Linked DNA regions of Desulfurobacterium sp. TC5-1. The protein of the gene in region 1 interacts with the protein of each later gene in a pairwise test. Links are inferred from orthologs where the notes say so. Each region holds a gene or a part of one and is shown in the gene's direction. Other genes may lie near its edges.

Region 1 (5,551 bases):
TTTGTTATAAACTCCGTCAAAACGTTTGTTATAAGATAAATAACAAGTAATGCGGATGTTATTCCAAATGGAACAGAAAAGGGAACAACAACATCTGCTATAGCCTGGGCAAGTCCCGTCCCAACCATCGCCTTACCAATTGCAATAGAAAGAGCTGCAATAATAATAATGTTAAGATCAAGGCTCCTTTTAATTTGACTGTAAGTGGCTATCCTGAAAACAACAAAAATAGAAATAAGAAACAACAACGATTCAAAAAGTGGAATTATTCTCAAAGCGGAAAGCAAAATTGCAATAAAAAAACCAACAAGAACAGGGAGGGCTTTTTTCTGATCAATGTTAACAATCTCTCTTACCCTGGAAATCACATAGATATCGTCAGAATCGGAAACCCTATCCCAGAAGTTTTTCCCGGCAAGAATCAAAAGAAGATCTCCCGGTTTTAAAACAATGTTTCCTATCTTACCTTTTAGCCTTTCACCATTCCTGTGAACAGCAACAATTGCCGCATCAAACCGCCCTCTGAAATTCGTCTCCTTTACCTTCTTACCAATGAGAGAAGAATTCTGTGGAACAAGAGCTTCAACAAGCTCCACCTTATCGTCGCCAAAAGAACAGACAGGCGGTAATTTGAATCCATTCTCACCGTTAACAAGCTCAATTATTCTTTCTGTTTCGCCGGCAAAGATAAGAACATCGTTCTCCTTTATGACGTCTTTCGGTGAAACAGGTGTTATTCTCTCTTTTTCCCTTATAATTTCAACCAGGAAAAGCCCTTTAAGATTCCTTAACCTTGCCTCTTCAACCGTTTTACCGGCTATGTTGGAACCTTCCGGAACAATTGTCTCGACAAGATACTCTTTTTTCTTCTCAAGAAACGCAGATACGGCATCCTTTCTATCAGGAAGCAATCTGTGTCCCCAAATTAGCATATAAGCAATACCAGCCATAACAGCAGGAATACCCACATAGCTGAAATCAAAAATTTTAAGAGGCTTCAATCCCGCATTAACGGCAAGACCATTAACGACAAGGTTTGTTGAGGTACCTATAAGGGTAACCGTTCCTCCTAAAATCGCAGCGTAAGAAAGGGGAATCAGCAATTTGGAAGGTGAAATTCCTTTCTTTTTTCCCCAATTATAGACGTAGGGAATTAACGCAGCAACTATCGGTGTATTGTTCAAAAATGCAGAAAAAAAGGAAACCGTTCCCATCAAACGTAAAAGAAATCTCTTATAAGAGAGACTCTCATCCATCAACCTGCTAAAAATGTAGCCAGTTATACGGAAGTTTTTAATTATAGAACTAACAACAAGTAAAAGCGCTATAAGGGCAATCTGTTCATTAGAAAATCCGGAAAGCGCCTGATGGGGCGTTAAGATTCCAACTACAACAAGGAAGGAAACAACTATGGTAAACGAAGCGGCCGGATGAAATGTTTCCTTATAAAGGAAAAAAATTAAAACGGCAATAGAGGCAAATAGGATTAACGCCTGAATACCCATAAATCTGTCTCCTGAACGCCAATTACCATTATTTTAATACATTAAAAGAAGTTCAGGGAATGCAATTAAAACATATTTGTAATGCTCATCATCTATTTGTCCCATCTTTACATCGTCATCGCTGGAAATATCCTCCTGCACGGAAATTCTCTCCCAGCCGCTTGCGGTGGAGCAATCCATTACCCGCAATCAAAACTTGAGATATTATCCTTGATCTTAGTTTTGTAGTCACTAAAACATCCTTTCTGACCTTCCAGGGAGACCTTTTCCAAATTGATATTTAAGGGAAAACTAATTTGTAACTAAAATTCCTTCAAACCTTGGCTCACGTTGATAAAGTAGCTCTATTAATTTCCCCTGAGGCAGAGTTCAACAGAATTGTTATATAAAGCTCCAGGAACATGAATTGGATATATTTAAGAACTGGGGAATGTGGAAACATAACAGGCTTTATGAAAAAGGAGATCTTATAGAGGAGATACCGCTCAATGAGGACATACAGAGAGAGAGTAGAGAAATACGAAGACTTCTTGAAAGGCTGGGTAGAGGAAGTTGAGCCTGAAAACCGGCTTAGTGTTTTAGCAGATCTTGAGGATTTTTGGTATTTTAGAGTAAAACTTGACGGAGAAGAAGTAAGGGCCATTGACAAAAAATACTTACCTAAGATTTATGCCCGCATAGCAGAAAAGCAGCCTGAACTGCTTGACTATTTTTTGGACCTAATGAAACGCCTCGGCATTGACCTTACTATTTTTCAAGAATTTCCCGTTCAATCGCCACAGTAAACAGCATCTACTCCCGGCCAAGCCCAATTTCAAAGGGAATAAAAGAAGCCGGGAGCGTATATGGATATCCTGCCTATCTCTCCGGAAGTAGAAATAACCAAAGAATACATGGATCCTGTAATCGCCGTAACGTTTGAAAACGGCGTTGAACAGGTTCGCCAGCGCTGGAGCAGACCGAAAATCCTATTCAGGCTCAGCTTCTCCGCCCTATCTCAGGAGGAAAAAGAACAGCTTGAAGAATTTTTCTCCTCCCACAGATGTTCCGTCCCTTTCATATTCCAATACGAAAGCAACAGGGCACTTCACTTTATTGTTGGCGCAGCTATTGGCATATGTTTCACTTTTATTTAGCCATCAATGGACATCTTCATGACACTTCTTGGCTGCTTAACTATTTTGATTGCAAAGTGAAATATCACGTGATATATCACGTTTTTGGACACCATTCACGGAAAAACGGAACACCCTTTTTTATAAAACTCTAATATTTATTGAAAGACTTTGGATTTTGGAAGAGTGATATGTAATTACATGTAATGATACGTTGTTCCATTTCTTTTTGTTTTTGTATATTCTAAATAAAAAATGGCTCCCCGGGCCGGCCTCGAACCAGCGACCTGGTGGTTAACAGCCACCCGCTCTACCCGCTGAGCTACCGGGGAACCTTGACGGTGAATAATATAGGCATTTCCTTCTCCGGTGTCAATAATCAACACCGACATTTTTACAAATTTTTAGACGAAGACTGTCATACTACTGAAACATTATCTATAATTCAGGTATCTGACTCTCTGATGTAGAATAGTTATTGGAGGTTTTAAATGGCTCTACTTGCCCCTTCCATCCTCTCGGCAGATTTTGCAAACCTGGAAAGAGACATTAAAAAGGCTGTGCAGGCAGGCGCAGACGTCATTCATGTTGATGTGATGGACGGCCGTTTTGTTCCAAACATCACCATAGGCCCCTGCGTTGTAGAATCCATAAGAAAAGTCACTGATAAGCCCCTTGACGTTCATCTTATGATAGTAGAGCCCGAAAAGTACGTGAAAGCCTTCGCCGATGCCGGCGCTGACTGGATATCTGTTCACTTTGAAGCTTCGATTCACCTCCATAGAACTGTATCAATGATAAAAGAATTGGATAAAAAAGCAGGCGTTGTTATAAATCCTGCAACTCCGGTGGAATTTCTAACAGACATCCTGCCCTTTGTTGATTTTGTTCTCGTAATGTCTGTAAACCCGGGATTTGGCGGTCAAAAGTTCATTCCACAAACACTTGAAAAGGTTAAAAAGCTAAAAAAGTGGAAAGAGGAAAAAGACTTAAAATTTCTAATAGAGATAGACGGCGGCGTAAAGCTTGATAACGTTTCCGAAATAATCGCCGCCGGCGTTGAAGTTGCAGTTGCAGGTTCAGCCGTGTTTAAAGGTAATATAGAAGAAAATGTAAAGAAATTTAAACAATTAATCGGATAGATGGAGGTATCAATGAATCAGGTAAAACTGATTACAGGAAACGCAAACCCAGAACTTGCAAAAGCCGTTGCAGGACACCTTGGAATTCCTCTTGCCAATGTCACCGTAGGAAGGTTCAGCGACGGCGAAATTCAGGTTGTACTTAACGAGAGCGTCAGAGACGACGATGTTTTTATCATCCAACCTCTGTGCAGTCCTTCCAATGATTACATAATGGAACTACTTCTGCTTGCAGACGCGCTCAAGAGGGCCTCTGCAGGAAGAATAACAGCCGTAATTCCTTATTTTGCTTACGGAAGACAGGATAGAAAAGTTAATCCAAGAGATCCTATCTCCGCACGTTTACTTGCAGATATTATTAGTGTTGCCGGCGTTAACCACATAGTTGTCGTTGACCTTCACGCAAAGCAGGTAGAAGGCTTTTTTGACCTGCCTGTTGATCACCTCGAAGCAAGACCGGTTCTTGCAGACTACTTCTTAAGACTTGGCTTTGATGAAGAAGATACGGTTGTCGTGTCACCTGACATTGGTGGCGTTGCCAGGGCGAGAAACTTTGCAAAGGTATTTAACGCACCGATTGCAATAATAGACAAAAGAAGACCCAAACCAAACGTTGCAGAGGTTATGAACATCATAGGTGAAGTTGAAGGAAAGAAGGCAATCATCATCGATGACATCATAGATACTGCCGGAACAATCGTCAACGCCGCAAAGGCAATAAAAGAAAGGGGCGCTACTGAAGTTTACGCAACATGTACACATCCCGTATTTTCAGGACCTGCCGTTGAAAGGCTGTCAAAAGCTGTTAAAGAAGGTGTCCTGAAAGAGGTTGTTGTTACAGACACCATTCCTCTTGGCGATAAAGCATTTGAAGGTGCAAAGGTTCTCTCTATATCAGGCATGCTTGCAGAAGCAATAAGAAGAATTCACTTTGGTGAATCAGTCAGCAAAATGTTCAACTTCTAACAAAAAAGGCGGGCTTAAAAGCCCGCCCTCCACAAATAAAAATCAAATTCTTACTGATAGAGTGATGCCATTTCAGGGTAGAGCGGGTGCTTCCCGCAAATTTCAATAACTTCTTCTCTAACCTTTGCTATCACAGCATCGTCATTGATGTTCTTAAGAACAGTTGCAATTAGCTGAGCAATTCTCCTTGCTTCCTGTTCTTTAATACCTCTTGTCGTTACGGCAGGAGTACCTATCCTTATACCACTTGTAACAAATGGACTTCTTGTATCAAAAGGAATTGTATTTTTGTTAACCGTAATGTTAGCCTTTCCAAGAGCAGCTTCTGCCTCTTTTCCTGTAATACCTTTATCTGTAAGGTCAACAAGCATAAGATGGTTATCTGTTCCGCCGGATACGATTCTGAACCCTTCCTTCTGAAGTTCCTCAGCTATAGCTTTTGCGTTAAGAACAACCTGTTCCTGATAAGCCTTAAATTCCGGTGTCATCGCTTCTTTGAAAGCAACGGCCTTAGCAGCTATGACGTGCATGAGAGGACCACCCTGAAGTCCCGGGAACACAGCCTTGTCTATCTCCTTACCAAACTCTGCCTTACACATTGTAACGCCACCGCGGGGTCCTCTGAGTGTCTTGTGTGTTGTCGTTGTAACGAAGTGGCAGGCTTCCATCGGTGAAGGATGAAGTCCGGTAACGACAAGACCGGCAATGTGAGCTATGTCAGCCATGAGATAAGCACCAACCTCGTCAGCGATCTCTCTAAATTTATCAAAGTCTATAATTCTCGGATACGCAGAAGCACCGCAGATTATAAGTTTTGGCTTAT
Region 2 (9,380 bases), 660 kb from region 1 along the record:
ACTCAGAGTGACGGGAAGAAGGTTCAGAATGACAGGGAAAAATAGAATGGATTGGTAGTAATAGGTTACGTGTTGGTATAATAGATTTAAGTTTATATACTTTTACTTTGTTTGAGAGGATTTAATGGGGGTTGTCTCAAAAATCCCATGGTGGAAAAGACCTTTTGACGTTGTGTTTTCTTTGTTTGCGATAATATTAACATTACCGATAATGCTTATAATAGCAATCATAATAAAATTTACGGATAGAGGAAGCATTCTTTTTGTTCAGGAAAGGCCTGGATTAAACGGTAAGCAGTTTAAGCTCTACAAATTTAGAACAATGTATCCAAATAACGATAAAATCCTGCAGGAATTTCTTGCCAAAAATCCAGAAGCTGCTAAAGAATGGCGACTTTACAGGAAACTGAGAAAATACGATCCAAGAGTTACATCGATAGGAAGATTTTTGAGGAAAACGAGTCTTGATGAACTGCCGCAGTTTTTTAACATATTAAAAGGCGATATGAGTGTTGTGGGTCCTCGGCCATATTTGTTAAGTGAATTTGAAGATTACAACATTCCTGAAAATATAAGAAAAAAATTACTTTCAGTTAGGCCTGGAATAACGGGATTGTGGCAGGTGGAAGGTAGGAATGAAATGACCTTTCAGGATAGGGTGAATTTGGATTTGGAATACATTGACAATATTTCGTTTACAAATGATATCATAATAATTTTAAAAACAATAATAGTAATGTTTTCAGGGAGAGGGGCGTATTAAATTATCAGAATTTTTAGTTTTTTTATAAAATAAAAAATTTTCTGTCGGAGATATTATCTCCGTTCCCATCACGCCATAATGGCTATCACGACAAATCCCGCCATCAGTTATTAAAATTACTTATATTTCTATTTTTGTTCACTTCACGCTTTTTGCAGGTTGTTTTAACGGAGCTTCTATTCTACAATTTTGCTAATCTTTTAGTAATTGGGTGGTGGCATGAATAAAGTATTAAAGGCTATGAAACCTTATCCTATGGATGAGCTTATAAAAGCTAAAGAGGAATTAAGGAAGCAGGGAAAAAAAATATACGATTTTGGAACTGGCGATCCGAAGGAGCCGACGGCACCTTTCATAAGGGAAGCGGTTAGAAATGCTGTACCTGAAGTGTCCCAATATCCTACCGTTAAAGGAAGAAAGGATTTACGGGAAGCTGTAAGTGTATGGTTTGAAAACCGCTTTGGTGTAAAGCTTGATCCTGAGACAGAAATAATTCCGTCTGCCGGTTCAAAAGAGGCGATATTCCACTTTCCGCTTGTTTTTATAGAGGAAGAGTCTGAAAAGAAAAGGGTTATATACGGAACGCCTGCGTATCCTGTTTATGAGAGGGGAACTCTCTTTGCCGGCGGCACTCCAACACCGCTGACGCTTAAGTATGAAGACGGTTTTCTGTTAAGGCTTGATAGAGTTGAACCTTCTATTTTAGAAGAGACAAAGATAGTCTGGATAAATTATCCCCATAATCCGACAGGTGCTGTGGCACCGATGAGTTATCTTAAAGATATTTATGAAATATGCAGAGAATACGACATTATTCTATGTTCAGACGAATGTTACACAGAGATATATTTTGAAGATAAGCCGCCGTCAGCCCTTCAGGTTGGAAAAGAAAATGTTGTGGTTTTCCATTCTTTATCAAAGAGAAGCGGAATGACTGGTTATAGGAGTGGTTTTGTAGCCGGCGATGATAAAATCATAAAAGAATACCTCCGTTTTCGCTCGTCTTTCGGCGTTGGTTCACCGGAATTTATTCAAATTGGTGCAAGGGAAGCGTGGAAAGATGAAAAGCACGTTGAAGAGAGAAGGGAAATTTTCAGGAAAAAGAAGGAAATCTTTGAAGAGTTTTTTAAAAATGAAGGGCTTGAATTTTTAGACGTAAAAGCAACTTTTTACTTCTGGGTAAAGGTTCCTGAGGGTGTCTCATCAAAAGATTACGCGCTTCATCTGTTAAAATACGGTATAGTGATTTCACCGGGTGAATTTTTCGGAAACGGCGGTGAAGGATTTTTCAGAATTGCCCTTGTTCCGTCGGTGGAAGAGTGCCGGGAAGCCGTAAAGGTGTGGAAGGAAGCTCATAGAACGATTAAGAGGAGCTGAGATTGAACCTTAGAGCCACCAGGAGAAAACCCATTGCTCAAATTATACTTTCACCTATTCTTGACCTTACGCTTATGCTTGTTATATTTCTTGCCGTCAGTACCGAGTTTATGTCCGGTGGTGAAGTTAAGATTCACGTTCCAAAAGGCGGGGCTCCAATAAGCTATAACAAATATGAGAAAGTAAATAAAATACTGATAGATAAATGGGGAAAAATATTTTACAACGGTAAAACGTACACAAATATAAGCCAGGTTATACCCCTTTTAAAGAAAAATGAGCGGGTTTACATAAGAGCGGATAGAGAGACTCCCTACATGTATGTGTTTCAGGTGATAGACGGCCTAAGGAAAGCAAATTTCACAACAATTTCCCTTGTTGGTGAGAGGACGGAACGTTGATTTTGAGAGTGTATGTACCTTCCGCCAAAGACACTCATCGTTTGGGAAAAATCATAGGAAAAGTTATTCCTGAAGGGACTATTGTCCTGCTTTACGGAGACCTTGGCTGCGGTAAGACCTGCATTACCAAAGGTATCGCTGAGGGTCTTGGAATTTCACCGGAAGAGGTGTCAAGCCCGTCGTTTATCATAATTCAGGAGTACGGTGATAAACTGGTACACGTTGACCTTTACAGGCTTTCGTCTGTTGAAGATTTGGAACCTGTCGGTATTGAAGAGTATCTTTTTGACGGCAGAGTGAAGGTAATTGAATGGCCGGAAATTGCAGAAGAGATACTTGAAGGATGTCCTTTTGAAAAGCTAAAAATAGAGTGTCATCAGGAAAATAGTGGTAGAATTTTTACGATTTCGGGAAATGAAAAGATACTGAAAGAGATAGAAAAACTTTTTGGAGGAGAAAATGTCCAGAATAGTTGACGTGAGGGCAAGGGAAATACTTGATTCAAGAGGAAACCCAACGGTAGAGGTGGAAGTTACACTTGAAACGGGAGTTGTTGGAAGAGCGGCAGTGCCAAGCGGTGCATCAACTGGTGAGAGAGAAGCTCTTGAGTTAAGAGATAAGGATCCAAAAAGATACCTTGGAAAAGGTGTTTTGAAAGCCGTTAACAACGTGAATCAGGAAATAGCACCTGCACTTATAGGTCTTGAATCAACAGATCAGACAAACATAGATAGACTTATGATTGAACTTGATGGAACGGAGAACAAGAGCAGATTCGGTGCAAATGCAATACTTGGCGTTTCAATGGCAGTTTGTAGAGCTTCTGCTCTTGAACTTGACCTGCCACTTTTTAAATACATAGGTGGCGTTAATGCAAAAGAGCTTCCGGTTCCTATGATGAACATCCTCAACGGAGGCGTTCATGCTGATAACAACGTTGACATTCAGGAATTCATGATAATGCCTGTAGGCGGTGAAACATTTGCCGAATCCCTCAGAATGGGTGTTGAGATATACCACACGCTTAAGAAAGTTTTAAGAGAAATGGGACACTCAACAAACGTTGGTGACGAAGGTGGTTTTGCACCGAATCTTTCTTCAAACGAAGAAGCAATTCAGGTGATAATGAAGGCTATAGAAGATGCCGGATACGTGCCCGGTGAAGATGTTATGCTTGCGCTTGATGCTGCATCTTCAGAGTTTTACAAAGGTGACGGCGTTTATGAACTTTCAGGCGAAGGTAAAACTCTTAAAAGGGAAGAGCTTATAGACTTTTACAGAAATCTTGTTGACAAGTATCCGATAATAAGCATTGAAGACGGAATGGCCGAAAACGACTATGAAGGATGGAAACTTCTAACTGCGGCTCTTGGAAATAGAGTTCAGCTTGTAGGTGATGACGTTTTCGTAACAAATACAGAACTGCTGGCACTCGGGATAAAGGACGGTTTCGCCAACTCAATTCTTATAAAGCTTAACCAGATAGGTACCGTAACGGAAACCCTTGACGCTATTGAGATGGCTAAAAGGGCAAACTACACTACAGTTATATCTCACCGTTCAGGAGAAACGGAAGATCCGTTTATAGCTGACCTTGCTGTTGCGGTTAACTCAGGTCAAATAAAAACAGGCGCGCCAGCCAGAAGTGAAAGAAACGCAAAATACAATCAGCTTTTAAGGATTGAAGAAATCCTTAACGGAAACGCTGTTTATAAAGGAATGGACGTGTTTTACAATCTTTAAAATATTGCCGGGCTTTCTGCCCGGCGTTCTAAAAAGTTACCTCCTCAGATATTTTTCCCATCATCCCGGTCAATATTGTCATCCTGAGGACAGAGTCCGAAGGATCTAAGAGATTCTTCGCTGGGTTCGGGTGGGAGATTCTTCGCTTCGCTCAGAATGACGTTTCCTTTTTGTCACTCTGAGGTGCTGTGCGCCGAAGAGTCTATGGTAATAGGATGAGATTCTTCGCTTCGCTCAGAATGACAGGGAAGGGGCGCTCAGAATAATTCTGTTTTTCTTGTCATCCTGAGGACAGAGTCCGAAGGATCTATGAAGCTCTTCGCTGGGTTCGGGTGGGAGATTCTTCGCTTCGCTCAGAATGACGGGAAAGGGCGCTCAGAATGGTTTTTTATTGTCATTCTGAGGCTACGTAGTAGCCGAAGAATCTGTGTGAATGAAATGAAGTCTCGGGGTCTTACTATCAGGGTGAGATTCTTCGCTTCGCTCAGAATGACAGAAAAGAAACGCTCAGAATGACAGGGAAAGGCGCTCAGAATGACGGGAAGGGGCGCTCAGGATGACGTTTCCTTTGTCATTCTGAGGCCACAAAGTGGCCGAAGAATCTGGATGCTTGAAAAAGCTCCTTCAGGCTGCGCCCGCAGGATGACAGAAAGGCTTGCTTTTTTTTATATTTTATTAATGAAAACCTTATTCAGGTGATAAGTGTGAGAGACGAGATTTTGGTGAAGCTCAGGGGTTTAAAAAAGAAACTCCAGGAAGTTTACGGGATAGAAGAGATAGCGATTTTTGGTTCGGTAGCAAGGGGTGAATGTACTGAAAATAGTGATGTTGATATAGTTATTCTAAAAATGAAGAAAAAAAACGGTTTTAAAATTGCCGGTGCCCGAAATTTCCTGAAAAATGAACTGAACAGAAACGTTGATCTGGGGCTTTACGATTCACTTAATCCTTTTGTAAAAGAAAATGTTAAGAAGGAAATGATCGGTGTCTAAAAGAAAGTTCCCGGAAATTTTCCTATTTGACGTTCACTGGCCGACTGCTTTCTTTACCGACAATGCCGGGAAGGTAAATTCTATCTTTTCACCCATAACTTCGGAAGCATCTATTATTTCAATTCCTAAGAGATTTCCCTTTTCATCCACATCCACGTAAACTCCGGGTGTAACGGTAAAAGTTTTGAATACTTTTGTTCCCGGTTCCCCAAAGCGTATATACAGTAAGTCCCTTTTTTCGTCATATTCAAATCTCATATTTTTTCCTCCGTTCCAGAAAACTTTCCATACCGTGCTATAACGGTTAGAACAATGATTTCTCCATCTATCACTTTATAATAAACGGTTACTTCTTTCTCCGGAAAAAATTTATTGCACCATCTTTTATTATAGGAAAAAACAAAGGTCTTACCATAAGTTCCAGGTTTTGCATTGGACGCATTGAATCCTTTTTCAAGAGTTATTTTTATTTCTTCAAGGGTTACTCCTCTTTCTTCCATTCTCATTTTTAAATGTGGATGTATGTTTATTCTTCGCACATTAATTTCCTCAAGTGTCGAATAAATATTATCGTTTAGGAGCTGGATAAGAGAGCAGTTGCCGCTTGAAACTTATAAGATACATTATAACAGATATCAGGAAGGTTCTTCGCTGTGCTTAGAATGGCACTCTCTTTTCGTCACTCTGAAGTGCTGTGCACCGAAGAGTCTCAGATCCTTCGCTAACGCTCAGGATGACGGGAAGGGGCGTTCAGAATAATTCTGTTTTTCTTGTCATCCTGAGGACAGAGTCCGAAGGATCTAAGAGATTCTTCGCTGGGTTCGGGTGGGAGATTCTTCGCTTCGCTCAGAATGACATTTCCTTTTTGTCACTCTGAGGTGCTGTGCGCCGAAGAGTCTATGGTAATAGGATGAGATTCTTCGCTTCGCTCAGAATGACGGGAAAGGGGTGCTTGTAATACTAACAAAGTGGAAAAGTACTTAAATCCGATGAGTATGCCTGCCATAGTATTTGCCTTATATAAAAAAAAGTGTTTTTAAAATTGCGATTCAAATCATTAACTTTATTGCATACTTAGGTAAGTTTGATATAATCTACATTAAAATAGCTTTATATTAAGGAGGATATGATGAGGAAGCTTCTTACGTTCACGCTGATCACGCTTCTTACAGGTTTTGGAGCAACTGCAAAAGCTGCTGCAGAGGTAAAGATTGGTGGTGAATCAAGGACGATGTTCTTAATGGGTGCAACCACCCTGAATGCAACGGCGAACGATTGGAATACCGATGGAAGAGTCTACGAAAGGGCAAGACTCAAGTTTGATGTAAATTTAGGGCAGGGTGTATCTTTAAAGTTTGTTCCACAGTATGCTGGAACTTGGGGAGAGGCATCAGCGTTTGGAACGTCTTCTAACGTTGAAGGCAGTCAGGTTTCAATACATGAAGCGTATGTTCAGTTTGAAAACTTTTTAGGAAGTACTGTTAAAGTTGGACGGCAGGAAGTAACTCTCGGTATAGGAAGGTTTATCTGCAACAAAAACTATGCAAATACCGGTCTTTCTCTTGACGGTATATTAATCGCTTATAATACAAGCGCAGGGAAACTTATAGGTTTTGGAAGCCGTATAGATGATGACACAGTAGGAACTGCAGATGAAAACCTTGCTGCACTTTCATGGCAGGGCAACATGAAGACATTTGGATTAGGCGGAAGCTATGAGTTTGAGTATATTGATTTTAACGTAAAGACCAGGCCCTGGACAGCTTACGTGAGGATTTCGCCTGCATTTGGAACTGGTTTTGGAAAGTTAGGATTAAACCTTGAGTACGCAAAACAGGGCGGTGATACAGCTGCCGGAAGCAGTTATGACGGTTCTTTCTACAACGTTTCTGCAAAGTTGGGGCAGAAGAGCTGGGGGGCAGAGGTTGGATATGAGTTCTACTCTGGTGATGATGGAACGACGGCGGATGTTGAAAGCCTTAATCCTCTCTACTGGGCCGGGCATAAGTTCTTAGGCCTTGGTGATTACTACACAGGTTTTGTTGGCAGGGGAATAGGAGCGAAGGACACTTATGTTAAGCTTTCATTTAAACCTCTTGCAAAAACGAAGGTCGGCGTTCAGTACCACTATGTAAAGACAGACATAGGAAGTACAACTGCCGGACAGGAAGTTGACTTTACCGCTTCATATAAATATACAAAGAATGTTTCCTTCTTCGCCGGCGTTTACGTGATTATGCCTGACAAGTCCTACACTTTAACAAATGTAGATACAACCGGGACAAAAGGCGAAATTACGATGAACGTAAGATTCTAATTTGGAGGGGGGAATGTCCCCCTCTTTTCAAATGTTATGTTCTCTTCTTCTGAAGAAGTCTTTTACCGGCTTTGTATATTGTCTGTATTGATTTCTTGTTTTTCTTGTAGAAAATCATGGCATCCCGCACCAACAGAATAATGGAAAAAACCTGTATGGCTGTTCTTATCTTGCTCTTCTTTGTCATCACTCACCTTCTGCAAGTTTTATTGTTGAACCGTTTGCTGTCTTTTCAACACGTATAATTTTATCACCTGCAACTTCAAGTTCCGGATCATGTGTTACAACAACCATCTGTGGAATTTTTCCTTTTAAATCAAGCAGTATGTCGGCAAGCTCTCTCTTTCTTTCATCGTCAAGGTGAATCGTAGGTTCATCAAGTATAAGCAGTTCAAACTTTGACATGAATTTCCTTGCCAGGGCAAACCGAAGGGCAAGGGCAAAGGCAACTTTTTGTCCTCCAGAGAGTTGATCAAGAGTAACAACACCCTGTCCCGGAATACCAAATTCTACCGTTAAATCTTCACTTATTGTTATTTCACTAAAGTCGAAGTTAAATTCAGAAAATATGTTTTTGCAGATGCTGGCTATTTCCGGAAGAAGTTGTTGCCTTAGTTCTGTCACAAATCCCGTGGAAGGGTGAAATCCAGCTTCTACCTGTTTTATAACGTCGTAAGCGCTCTTTAAAACCTTTATTCTATCCTTTACCTGAAGGAGTTCTTCTATCTCTTTTTTTGTCGCTGCGAGTGTTTCTCTTTTCTCCGTTAAGGTTCCTCTCTTTTGATTTAAAGCTTTTAAAGCTTCTGAAAGTTTTTCTTCGCTATCTTCTACTGTTTTTTTGATCGTTTCATGTTCTCTTTCGTCGTAGCCGATGTCCTTTATCTTTTCTTCACAGTTTTTCAACTTTTCTTTTAAAGTTTCAAGTTCTTTAGAGAGAAGTTCTATTTCCTGTTCTATTTCCGGTCGGGCTTCAAGGTAGGCGGTTATTCTCTCTATTTCTCTTCTGTTTGCTTCAATTTCTTCTATTGCCTTTTTTAATTCCTTGCCGCTTTTAACATCTATATTAAATCTACTTTTTAGTTCTGAAATGGAAGCTTTAAGGTTTGCTATTCTTTCGTCAACCGCACCTATGTTTTTAGCAACCTGGTCAGCATCAAAGAATTTTAACTCTTCCTCTATCTTTTCTATTTCAGGTTTAAGGCGGGACATTTCACCGTTTAAAGAGGAAATGAAGCTTTTTAAAGATAGAACTGTCTCTTTCATTGATTCAACTTCTTTTTCAATGGATTCAAAAGTTTCATAAGAAAATTTCAGGCTGGCAAGTTCTTTTTGAACAGCATCTCTCTCTTCTTTTAGAGATATAAGTTCTTTCTCAAGGTTTTCTCTCTCTTTCAGCGAAACTATTGCCTCTTTTAGATTTTCTTCCTCTCTTTTTTTCTTAAGTTTGAGATTCTTTAATTTGTTCTGCAGTGTTTTTACTGTGCCTTTATGCTTTTCTATAAAAGAGGAAGACTCTGAAATGAGATTTTTTATTTTATCTGCTGTAAGTTTGCTTCCACAAATAGGACAGGTGTTAATATTTTTACTTTCAAGTTTTTCAAGACGTTCCCTGTGCATTTTTATAAGTGATTCTGTTTCTGCTATCTGTTTTTCAACAGACGAAATTTCCCTGTCAGTTTCCGAAATCAGTCCTTTTAAACTCTCTAAATCAACAGCCGGCAGTTTTTTGAATCTTTCTTCTCTCTTTTCTATCTCTTTTTTAAGATAGGACAACTTCTCACTTAGAC

What was found.
Region 2: the proteins of rpe (region 1) and eno interact in binary tests that used the Escherichia coli proteins (3 or more experiments, as listed by UniProt). The link is inferred for Desulfurobacterium sp. TC5-1 from one-to-one orthologs.

What each region holds. Positions count from the first base shown.
Region 1 is NZ_ATXC01000001.1:916,013-921,563, forward strand. Bases 2,099-4,936 are described here. They hold rpe (ribulose-phosphate 3-epimerase), read left to right. Parts: upstream 2,099-3,111; coding sequence 3,112-3,762; downstream 3,763-4,936. Other genes in these bases: H153_RS0104695 (hypothetical protein), read left to right, coding at 2,099-2,290; H153_RS0104700 (hypothetical protein), read left to right, coding at 2,351-2,641; H153_RS0104715 (ribose-phosphate pyrophosphokinase), read left to right, coding at 3,775-4,728; glyA (serine hydroxymethyltransferase), read right to left, coding at 4,779-4,936. Also shown: H153_RS0104685 (SLC13 family permease), read right to left, coding at 1-1,505; more of H153_RS0104695, read left to right, coding at 1,994-2,098; more of glyA, read right to left, coding at 4,937-5,551. UniProt on the Escherichia coli protein: Catalyzes the reversible epimerization of D-ribulose 5-phosphate to D-xylulose 5-phosphate.
Region 2 is NZ_ATXC01000001.1:260,706-270,085, forward strand. The notes cover bases 2,143-5,142. They hold eno (phosphopyruvate hydratase), read left to right. Parts: upstream 2,143-3,000; coding sequence 3,001-4,284; downstream 4,285-5,142. Other genes in these bases: H153_RS0101375 (biopolymer transporter ExbD), read left to right, coding at 2,143-2,541; tsaE (tRNA (adenosine(37)-N6)-threonylcarbamoyltransferase complex ATPase subunit type 1 TsaE), read left to right, coding at 2,538-3,017; H153_RS0101400 (nucleotidyltransferase domain-containing protein), read left to right, coding at 4,989-5,142. Also shown: H153_RS0101365 (sugar transferase), read left to right, coding at 125-763; dapC (succinyldiaminopimelate transaminase), read left to right, coding at 983-2,140; more of H153_RS0101400, read left to right, coding at 5,143-5,276; H153_RS0101405 (DUF2283 domain-containing protein), read right to left, coding at 5,310-5,534; H153_RS0101410 (hypothetical protein), read right to left, coding at 5,531-5,776; H153_RS0101415 (alginate export family protein), read left to right, coding at 6,406-7,593; H153_RS10125 (hypothetical protein), read right to left, coding at 7,628-7,780; H153_RS08955 (SMC family ATPase), read right to left, coding at 7,780-9,380. UniProt on the Escherichia coli protein: Catalyzes the reversible conversion of 2-phosphoglycerate (2-PG) into phosphoenolpyruvate (PEP). It is essential for the degradation of carbohydrates via glycolysis.